2 regions of the Paraglaciecola sp. G1-13 genome follow, and region 2 is predicted to be linked to the other one. Evidence: predicted binding sites of a transcription regulator. Region 2 holds the regulator's gene; the other holds the start of a gene.

Region 1 (4,433 bases), 1.5 Mb from region 2:
GCGGTACATCCAACAACGTCACCATCTTGGTTTTTAACTAAATCAAGGGCATACCATTCACTGAACACTTTGGTTTTGTTTTTTACGTTTTGTTGATACAACAAATGCAAAAGCGCATGGCCAGTTCGGTCAGCTGCGGCTGCAGTGCGTGCACCCTGTTCGCCACCAAAGTTCTGAGATTGACCGCCGAAAGGACGTTGGTAAATTTTACCGTTTTCGAAACGAGAAAAAGGCAAACCCATGTTTTCCATTTCGATAATGGCTTCAGGGCCTGTTTTACACATGTATTCAATGGCATCTTGATCGCCAATATAGTCTGACCCTTTTACGGTGTCGTACATGTGCCATTCCCAGTTATCTTCGTGGGAGTTACCCAGTGCTACCGTAATACCACCTTGGGCAGATACTGTGTGTGAACGTGTTGGAAATACTTTAGATAGTAATGCGCAAGATTTTCCTGATTCAGAAATCTGCAATGCTGCGCGCATGCCTGCACCACCGGCACCAATTACTACCGCATCGAACTCGTGAACTGGAATACTCATTTATAGACCCCACAAAACAAATAAACCTACAGCAACATAGACAAACGCCACTAGGTTAATAAAAAATTGCACAACAGCGCGAAGGGCTGTTGATTTGACGTAATCGGTTAGCACTTGCCAAAAACCAATTCTAATGTGCAGCATCACAGACACTAACGCTGCAAAAGTGAATACTTTCATGCCTAAAGAAGAAAACAACTCGTGCCAGATTTCATAGGTCACTGTTGGGGTGCTAAGGAAAAACCACAGCATGTATAAAGTAAACGCAGTCATGATGATGGCAGTGGCACGCACAGTAACGTAATCCTGAACGCCGTCACGCTTAAAGTTAGCTTGGTTAGTTAGCATAATAAAACTCCTACAACGACAGTCAGAACAATCCATAAACCGATAACGATTTTCGCACTGATATTCCCTGACTCAAGTTCTTCCCAGTAACCCATGTCCATCACTAAATGGCGCAGACCGCCAAGAATGTGGTAGGTGAGCGCTGAAATGGTACCGATAGCGATTATTTTACCGATAACTCCCGACATCTGTTCTTGCACAAATGCAAAACCGTCTGGAGAAGATACAGATTCCGCCCAAGCCCAGATCACAAACAACAACGCAAAAAACATTGCGACGCCGGTAATGCGATGAAGGATAGAAGTTATAGCTGCAGGGGGAAAACTGATTGTGTTTAATTGTAAATTAACTGGTCTCTGCTTTTTCACGTTTTGATGCCTGTTTTACCCGTAGGTTGTCTAGTCATTGTTTGGTAATGTGTTGCACCTTACCAATCGCTTAAAGATACATGTGTCCTACCGCCTAGATTGTTGCCATATTGTAAACAAGTTGTTGCTTTTATTATTCATGTTAACAAGAGCTAGACGACAGGCACGAGTATATCCAGCGACGCCAATAAATACAATTGTTGTTCGTTATTAACGGTTTATAATCAAGCATAAATTATATGCATAATTAGAATGAATATTCAGGGTAGAATGAGGGTGAATAATTATTAAGCGAAAATGGTTTTAAATTGACTTATGGCGTCAACCTGAGTACAAATAGCGCCAATTTTTCCCGATAATCATCATAAAATGCGGTTTATCGCAAACAGAACATTTCTGAGGAGAGCAATACATGGCAGACAATAAAGCCACTTTGAAAGCAGGTGATGTAGAGGTCGAACTTCCGATTCTATCTGGTACTGCAGGGCATGATGTAATCGATGTACGTACGTTGGGAGCCAGCGGTTATTTCACTTTCGATCCGGGCTTTATGGCGACAGGTTCATGTGAGTCGTCAATCACATACATAGACGGCGCAAAAGGTATTTTGCTCCATCGCGGCTACTCAATTGAAGATTTAGCACGCGACGCTGACTACATTGAAGTATGTTACATGTTGTTACATGACAAGACGCCAACGACTGAAGAGTATCGCGAATTTAAAGACACCATCACGCGTCATACCTTGGTTCACGATCAGGTTAATAACTTCTTCCGTGGATTCCGCCGTGATGCTCACCCTATGGCGATGTTGTGCGGTACAGTTGGCGCAATGGCTTCGTTCTATCACGATGATTTAGACATTTCAGACGCAGATCAACGACTACGCAGTGCGTATCGTTTAGTCGCTAAAATGCCGACTTTGGTCGCCATGTGTTACAAGTACAATATTGGTCAACCATTTGTCTATCCACGTAACGATTTGTCATACGCTGAAAACTTCTTAAATATGATGTTCTCTGTGCCGGCTGAAGATTACAAAATCAGCCCTGTGGTAGCTCGCGCAGTAGACAGAATCTTTACATTGCACGCAGACCATGAGCAAAACGCGTCTACGTCTACCGTACGTTTAGCGGGTTCATCAGGCGCTAACCCTTATGCATGTATTGCCGCTGGTGTTGCATCATTATGGGGACCTGCTCACGGTGGTGCCAACGAAGCTTGCTTGAACATGTTGCAAGAAATTGGTTCAGTGGATCGCATTCCTGAATTTATCGACCGCGCAAAAGATAAGAACGATCCTTTCCGCTTAATGGGCTTTGGTCACCGTGTTTACAAAAACTTTGACCCTCGTGCAACCGTTATGCGTGAAAGCTGTCACGAAGTATTGGCTGAATTAAACATTGACGATCCATTGTTGAATGTTGCCATGGAGCTAGAGCGTATTGCCCTTAGCGACCCATACTTCGCTGAGAAGAAATTGTTCCCGAACGTAGATTTTTACTCTGGCATTATTCTTAAAGCAATTGGTATTCCAACGAATATGTTTACCTGTATTTTTGCTTTAGCAAGAACGGTAGGTTGGGTATCTCACTGGCATGAAATGTTGAGCCAGCCAGGTCAGAAAATCGGCCGTCCTCGTCAACTATACACTGGCGAAGCACAACGTAAATACAACAAAATCGACAAATAATGTTGATAATTGAATAAAAAATAGCGCCAATTGGCGCTATTTTTTTATGTGGCTTTAGGCAATAACGTCGTCACTGCCTATTATTTTTAATGCTATTTCAATATGTCTAATAACTCTTTTGTTTTAGCTTGCATAAGTGGTATGTCACCTCGTGACTCCACATTGAGTCTTACAACGGGTTCCGTATTAGACTTACGCAAATTAAAGCGCCATTTATCAAACTCTAAACCAATGCCATCGGTGTAATCCACTACAGTTGCTTTACTTTCGTAAGCCTGCAAAATTTCCGCGATAGATGCATCTGGGTTTTCTAACGTAGAATTAATTTCACCTGATGATGGGAACGCAGCAATCCGTTGGGCGACCATTTCTGATAAAGGTTTATTTTGTAAACACAGTAGTTCAGCGACCAATAACCAAGGGATCATACCTGAGTCACAGTAAGCGAAATCACGGAAATAGTGATGAGCACTCATCTCTCCGCCATATACTGCATCGTCTGCACGCATACGCTCTTTGATGAATGCGTGGCCTGTTTTACTCTTAATCGGCACACCACCTGCATTTTTCACGATGTCTTCGGTATTCCAATACACCCTGGGATCATAAATAATTTTGGCCCCCGGGTCTTTTTCTAAAAAGGCTTGCGCTAACAAACCAACGATGTAATACCCTTCGACGAACTCACCTTTTTCATCGAATAAAAAACAACGGTCAAAGTCACCATCCCATGCTATTCCCATATTTGCCTTATTCTGGATAACTGCATTTGCAGTATCCGCGCGGCTCTCTGGTAACAAAGGATTAGGTATACCGTTTGGAAAATGTCCATCAGGTTGGTGATGAATTTTTATAAATTCGATGGGCACACCTTTTTGTAGAAAGGCAGATTCTATTGCATCCAAAGCTTTACCTGCTGCCCCATTGCCCGCATTTACCACCAATTTAAGGGGTGAGAAATTATTAACGTTTACATAGCTTTGCATATGTTCAACATAAGCATCCATGATAGAGATGACGTTATATTGACCACTTGCTTGTAACTTTTCAGGCGCAACACTACATTTTCCCTGAATGAATTCATCGTCAGTAACAAACGCTGTTGAATATTGCTTAAGACCAGTCTCTACTTCGCTTTCACTGAAACTTTCAGCTAAGGCTTGTACTGCGAACAACCCCGTATCTCCGCTAACTGGGCGTGAGCCCTCTTTTACAAGCTTCATTCCGTTGTAATCTATGGGGTTGTGACTCGCCGTCACTTCTACGCCGCCATCAACACCAAGATGTTTGGTGGCAAAATAAATTTCCTCGGTGCCCGTCATGCCTAAATCGCTGACCGAGGCTCCACCATCAATCAAGCCGGCAGACAATGCGAGTTTCAATGGCTCGGAAGTAAGACGCACGTCCCCCCCCACTACTACCGTTTTCGCACTAAAGTGCTGAGCAAACGCCCGCCCTATACGATAAGCAATGCGCTCG
Region 2 (4,433 bases):
AACAATATTCATTTACCCTCCTCCAACCGCGCTATACGCATAAATGGGATGCTATACCTAAGATACGGTATCAGAGATTGTCAGTTATTCATCATAAATCTATTATGCTGGTACTTTATACGGAGTATCAGATGAGGAATACAATAGCAGTCGTTAAGCGCACCACGCTTTGCTTACTTATTAGCGGAGTATATTCGGGCGTCCTAAGCGCACAAAACCACGCTCTAAGCGTTGACAGTGGTGCCCCAACGACTTGCCCCGCGGCTTTTCATGGGATTGATATACCAACAGACGCCAGTGCTTGTCTGTTATTTGCCGACGCGCTTCCAGCATCATTAACCTACCATAGCAAACAGACCTCCAATGAGCTTCTCGCGTTTTTCCGACAGCGTCTAGATGGGCCAATCTCTCAACGTTTATCCCAAAATCGCATTCTTATACGCCTGCAAAACGACCACAAAATTATTGTTATTTCCCCAGATGGAGCAGGCAGCCAAGTAGATATACTTATCAACTCTAAATAAATGGGGATTGATAAATGGGGATTAAAAGCCCCTGCTATTAAAACGGACAGACCTCTGGCACTCTCTTTGCAATATCTCCTATAGACATCAACACAGGCGGAAACTGTCAAAAATTTGGCAGGCCCATAGGAGCAGGTATGGAATTGGCAATTATCTTAATGATGATATTGATTGTGGTGGCAATCGGTGCAGTGAAATTAAATGAACCCAGCTTAACCTTCCCGTTTAAAAAGAAGACTAATTTATTTACTCCTGTAGAGCGCAGCTTTCTGGCTCTTATCGATGAGGCTGTGGGCAACCAATTTAGAGTAATGTGCCGAGTTAAACTGTCTGATGTGGTCGCCACAAGGGAAAGCACCAGCAAGAAAGCAGGCAAAAGTGCGTTGAGTCGTACGAGCGGCCGCCATTTAGATTTTGTTTTATGCTCAAAAGCCGATATGTCACCTGTGGTGGCTATAGACTTAGTGCATGCCACACAAAACGGCAAAGACGGTTATAAACGCCAACGCGATTGGTTTGTCAGCGGCGCACTAGATGCGGCTCGTATTCCCCATGTGCGCATTAAAGTGCGCTCAGGGTATACCGCGCATGATATACGCCAGTGCATTGATGCCAAATTAGCGTCAGTGCGTATTGCCTCAAAAAGCACCCCATTAGTTGCCGGCACTGCAGGTCAAGTTAAAGATCCTAACATCGCCACACGCCCGACTAAGCCCTTAGGACAAGACCCTATGGCCGCTTAATCCTAGAGAGCATTGCGATTAGGCAGTATTGATTTGCTGAATAGCAGATATAAAAAAACCAGCATCTGCTGGTTTTTTCGATTCTAGGAAAATGAATTAGTTATTAACGAATTCAACACCAAGTTTAATGTCGCCACGTAAACCTTCAAGCATAGACTCTTTTGCTTTTTGCTCGAAGTCACTTAGATCACCGTAAGGTAGAATTTCTTCTACGCCATTCTTGCCCAAACGAACTGGGTGTGAGAAGAATTGTGCGTCATCACTGTTGGTTTCAACATAGGTGTATTCAACTACATTTTCACCGCGCATTGCAGATACAAGCGACAAACAGAAACGAGCAGCGGCTTGGCCCATTGATAAGGTAGCTGATCCGCCGCCTGCCTTAGCTTCAACCACTTCTGTACCTGCATTTTGGATACGAGTCGTCAAACTAGCAACTTCTTCATCAGTAAACTCAACACCTTCCACCTGAGAAAGCAGAGGAAGAATAGTGGTACCGGAATGGCCACCGATAACAGGAACATGCACGTTGGCAGGGTTCAAGTCACGTAAATTGCCCACAAACGTTTCAGCACGAATAACATCTAGTGTTGTTACACCGAATAATTTGTTCTTGTTGTATACACCCTTAGCCTTCAACGCTTCTGCAGCAATTGCCACAGTGGTGTTAACCGGGTTAGTGATGATGCATAAACAAGCTTCTGGGCAATTGTCCGCAACACTGTCAACTAGGTTTCTAACGATACCAGCGTTGATGTTGAACAAATCAGAACGGTCCATACCCGGCTTACGTGGAACACCAGCAGGAATAAGAACAATGTCACTGCCTGTTAACGCTTTAGCTAGGTCGTCTTTACCAAAACCTTCAACTTTTACGTCAGTAGGGATATGACTTAAATCAACCGCAACACCAGGTACGACAGGGGCTACGTCGTAAAGGGCTAGCTCTGTACCAGCTGGCAATTGAGTTTTTAACAACAATGATAATGCTTGGCCTATACCGCCAGCTGCACCTAATACCGCTACTTTCATAATTCTCTCCTGTGGAATGCTAATCAATTCGCGAACGAAACACTAATGCAAGACCCGCGAAAAAACAAATAAATGCTGAGCTGAAAATGTTCGAATTTGGATGTGAGGGCAAATTGCTTAAGTTCAAGTACTAAGGCAAAATAGCCACTATAAATAGAGGAATATATGGCTACTCATAAGCAAGAAGAACTCATCAAGGCATTTAAGGATATCTTAAAGGCCGAAAACTTTGGCTCTCAAGGGGATATTGTCGACGCACTCAAAACGCAAAACTTCGACAATATCAGTCAATCCAAAGTATCCCGTATGCTCAGTAAGTTCGGTGCAGTGCGAACGCGTAATGCCAGAGGAGACATGGTCTATTGTTTACCTCCAGAGCTAGGCATGCCTACGGCTCGCAGCCCGCTTCGTCAATTAGTGTTAGATATAGTGCACAACAATGTGATGATCATCATCCGCACAAGTCCAGGAGCGGCGCAGCTCATTGCTAGATTGTTAGATTCCTTAAGTCAAAAAGATGGCGTTTTAGGCACAATTGCGGGCGATGATACGATTTTTATTGCTCCGTCTGATATCAACCAAATTGAAGAAATCCGCATGCGTGTCGAAGCGTTATTCGAAAATGTATGACGCGGCATGTTGCCTGAACACACTAGAGCCTGTACACACACTAGGACTGTACAGGCTCATCACTAACGTTTAGAACGCCGTTGAGCGCTATTACTCAGTAACGTCTACATCTACCCACACCAAGCGATGATCGGATGATGCCTGGCGATTTTGGATCAATCGATAGCTAGCCTGATCAGATGTTGGCCAAAATACGCCACTGGCGCTTACCTCACCCAGCTTCTTACTAGGAAGAACATAATCAGCCCGCATACGCCAAAAAGCGGTATGAGAAGCTCCCAGAGCGTTTTCAGGGCTATGCACTGCGCCGCCTGCACTCATAGGAATATTGTGGCTATTCACCTTTGAATTTTTAAGCAATGAGCCAATGCCGTCTTTGTGACCATCACCTTCTTCAGCAGAGGCATTCAAGTCACCCAAGACGACAAAATGCTCACTTCTTAGTCCGCCCCTTTGCTGTTTATCATCATAAATATAATCAGCGCCCTTACCACCCGATATGTAATCAGTCCAAAAACGGATCTCATCGTGGTTTCGCTTTCCATTTCGGTTTTCCGGGCCATCAAAAACCGGCGGTGTAGGGTGGCTTGCTAGAACATGAACTAGCTTATCATCGATGCTGATGGGTACATCCCAATGGGACTTAGACGACAACCTAAATATGGATTTTGCTTGGGGCGTGTACCAATCTACGCCGCCTTCAGTTTTTACGCTGTTAAGCAGCCCGTTAGGCATATCCTTCCACAAGAAGTGCTGAAACGTTCTTATTTTCTCGCGTTTAATGGGAAAACGGCTGAGCAAAACCATGCCGTATTGCCCTGGATACAAACCAAAGGCAAAGGTATCGCCACCATTGTCAGTGGACGTTCCATTATGGTTAAGGTCGACCCCAGAAGGAACGCCCGTATTCACAGGTGCGGTGTAGTAATAAGGGTAATCAATGCTCTGGTTGCCTTGTTGAGAGACGGACAAATAGTGATTGATGAATGCCTTTACACCCTTGTCATCATCTGAGGTGTAATCAAACTCGTTCAGTAAGATAATATCAGGGCGCACACGCTGAATAATCTCAGCAATATTCTTGATCTGTTGATTGTCACCGCTATTCAAGTTTTCAAACAGCTCCTGGCCGGTCGGTGTTACTCCTTTAGGTAAGTAATTACTCGCCTCCATACTCACATTAAACGTCGCTATCCGCACTGTTTTCGCTTCCGACACTAAAGACACTCCAGCAAATAAAAACAATAACCCCAAAAATTTGTACATTTTTACATCCTTAACACCAATAAAAAAGCCGGCTACAAGAGCCGGCTTTCAATCATAATCATTTAATGATTAGAATTTGTAGTTAACACCTACTCTGACTTCCCAAAGTGAGGCGTCTGCAACGCGCGTCTGTCCTGATGGAACGATGAACGAGTTATATACATATTGACCAGCATCGTTAATTGAAGCATCAACCACCGATTGTTGACGTGGGAATGACGCTTCTTTTAAGACTCCC

The links. Region 2 encodes ArgR, which controls arginine synthesis, uptake and breakdown. Its sites were predicted from a motif close to ANTGAATANNTATTCANT; they were not measured.
Region 1: a site for ArgR is predicted at 1,537-1,554, ahead of gltA (citrate synthase). Genes of this name have one in related genera too.

The regions. Positions count from the first base shown of each region.
Region 1 covers NZ_CM147903.1:1,648,282-1,652,714, reverse strand. Annotated here, with positions in the region: gene sdhA (succinate dehydrogenase flavoprotein subunit) at 1-545, opposite strand, end outside; gene sdhD (succinate dehydrogenase, hydrophobic membrane anchor protein) at 546-893, opposite strand; gene sdhC (succinate dehydrogenase, cytochrome b556 subunit) at 887-1,261, opposite strand; gene gltA (citrate synthase) at 1,674-2,954, shown strand; gene AC0L6N_RS06975 (phosphohexomutase domain-containing protein) at 3,047-4,433, opposite strand, start outside.
Region 2 covers NZ_CM147903.1:178,851-183,283, reverse strand. Annotated here, with positions in the region: gene AC0L6N_RS00770 (DUF2937 family protein) at 1-12, opposite strand, end outside; gene AC0L6N_RS00765 (hypothetical protein) at 132-524, shown strand; gene AC0L6N_RS00760 (DUF2726 domain-containing protein) at 662-1,267, shown strand; gene mdh (malate dehydrogenase) at 1,364-2,299, opposite strand; gene argR (transcriptional regulator ArgR) at 2,465-2,929, shown strand; gene AC0L6N_RS00745 (endonuclease/exonuclease/phosphatase family protein) at 3,020-4,195, opposite strand; gene AC0L6N_RS00740 (TonB-dependent receptor) at 4,265-4,433, opposite strand, start outside.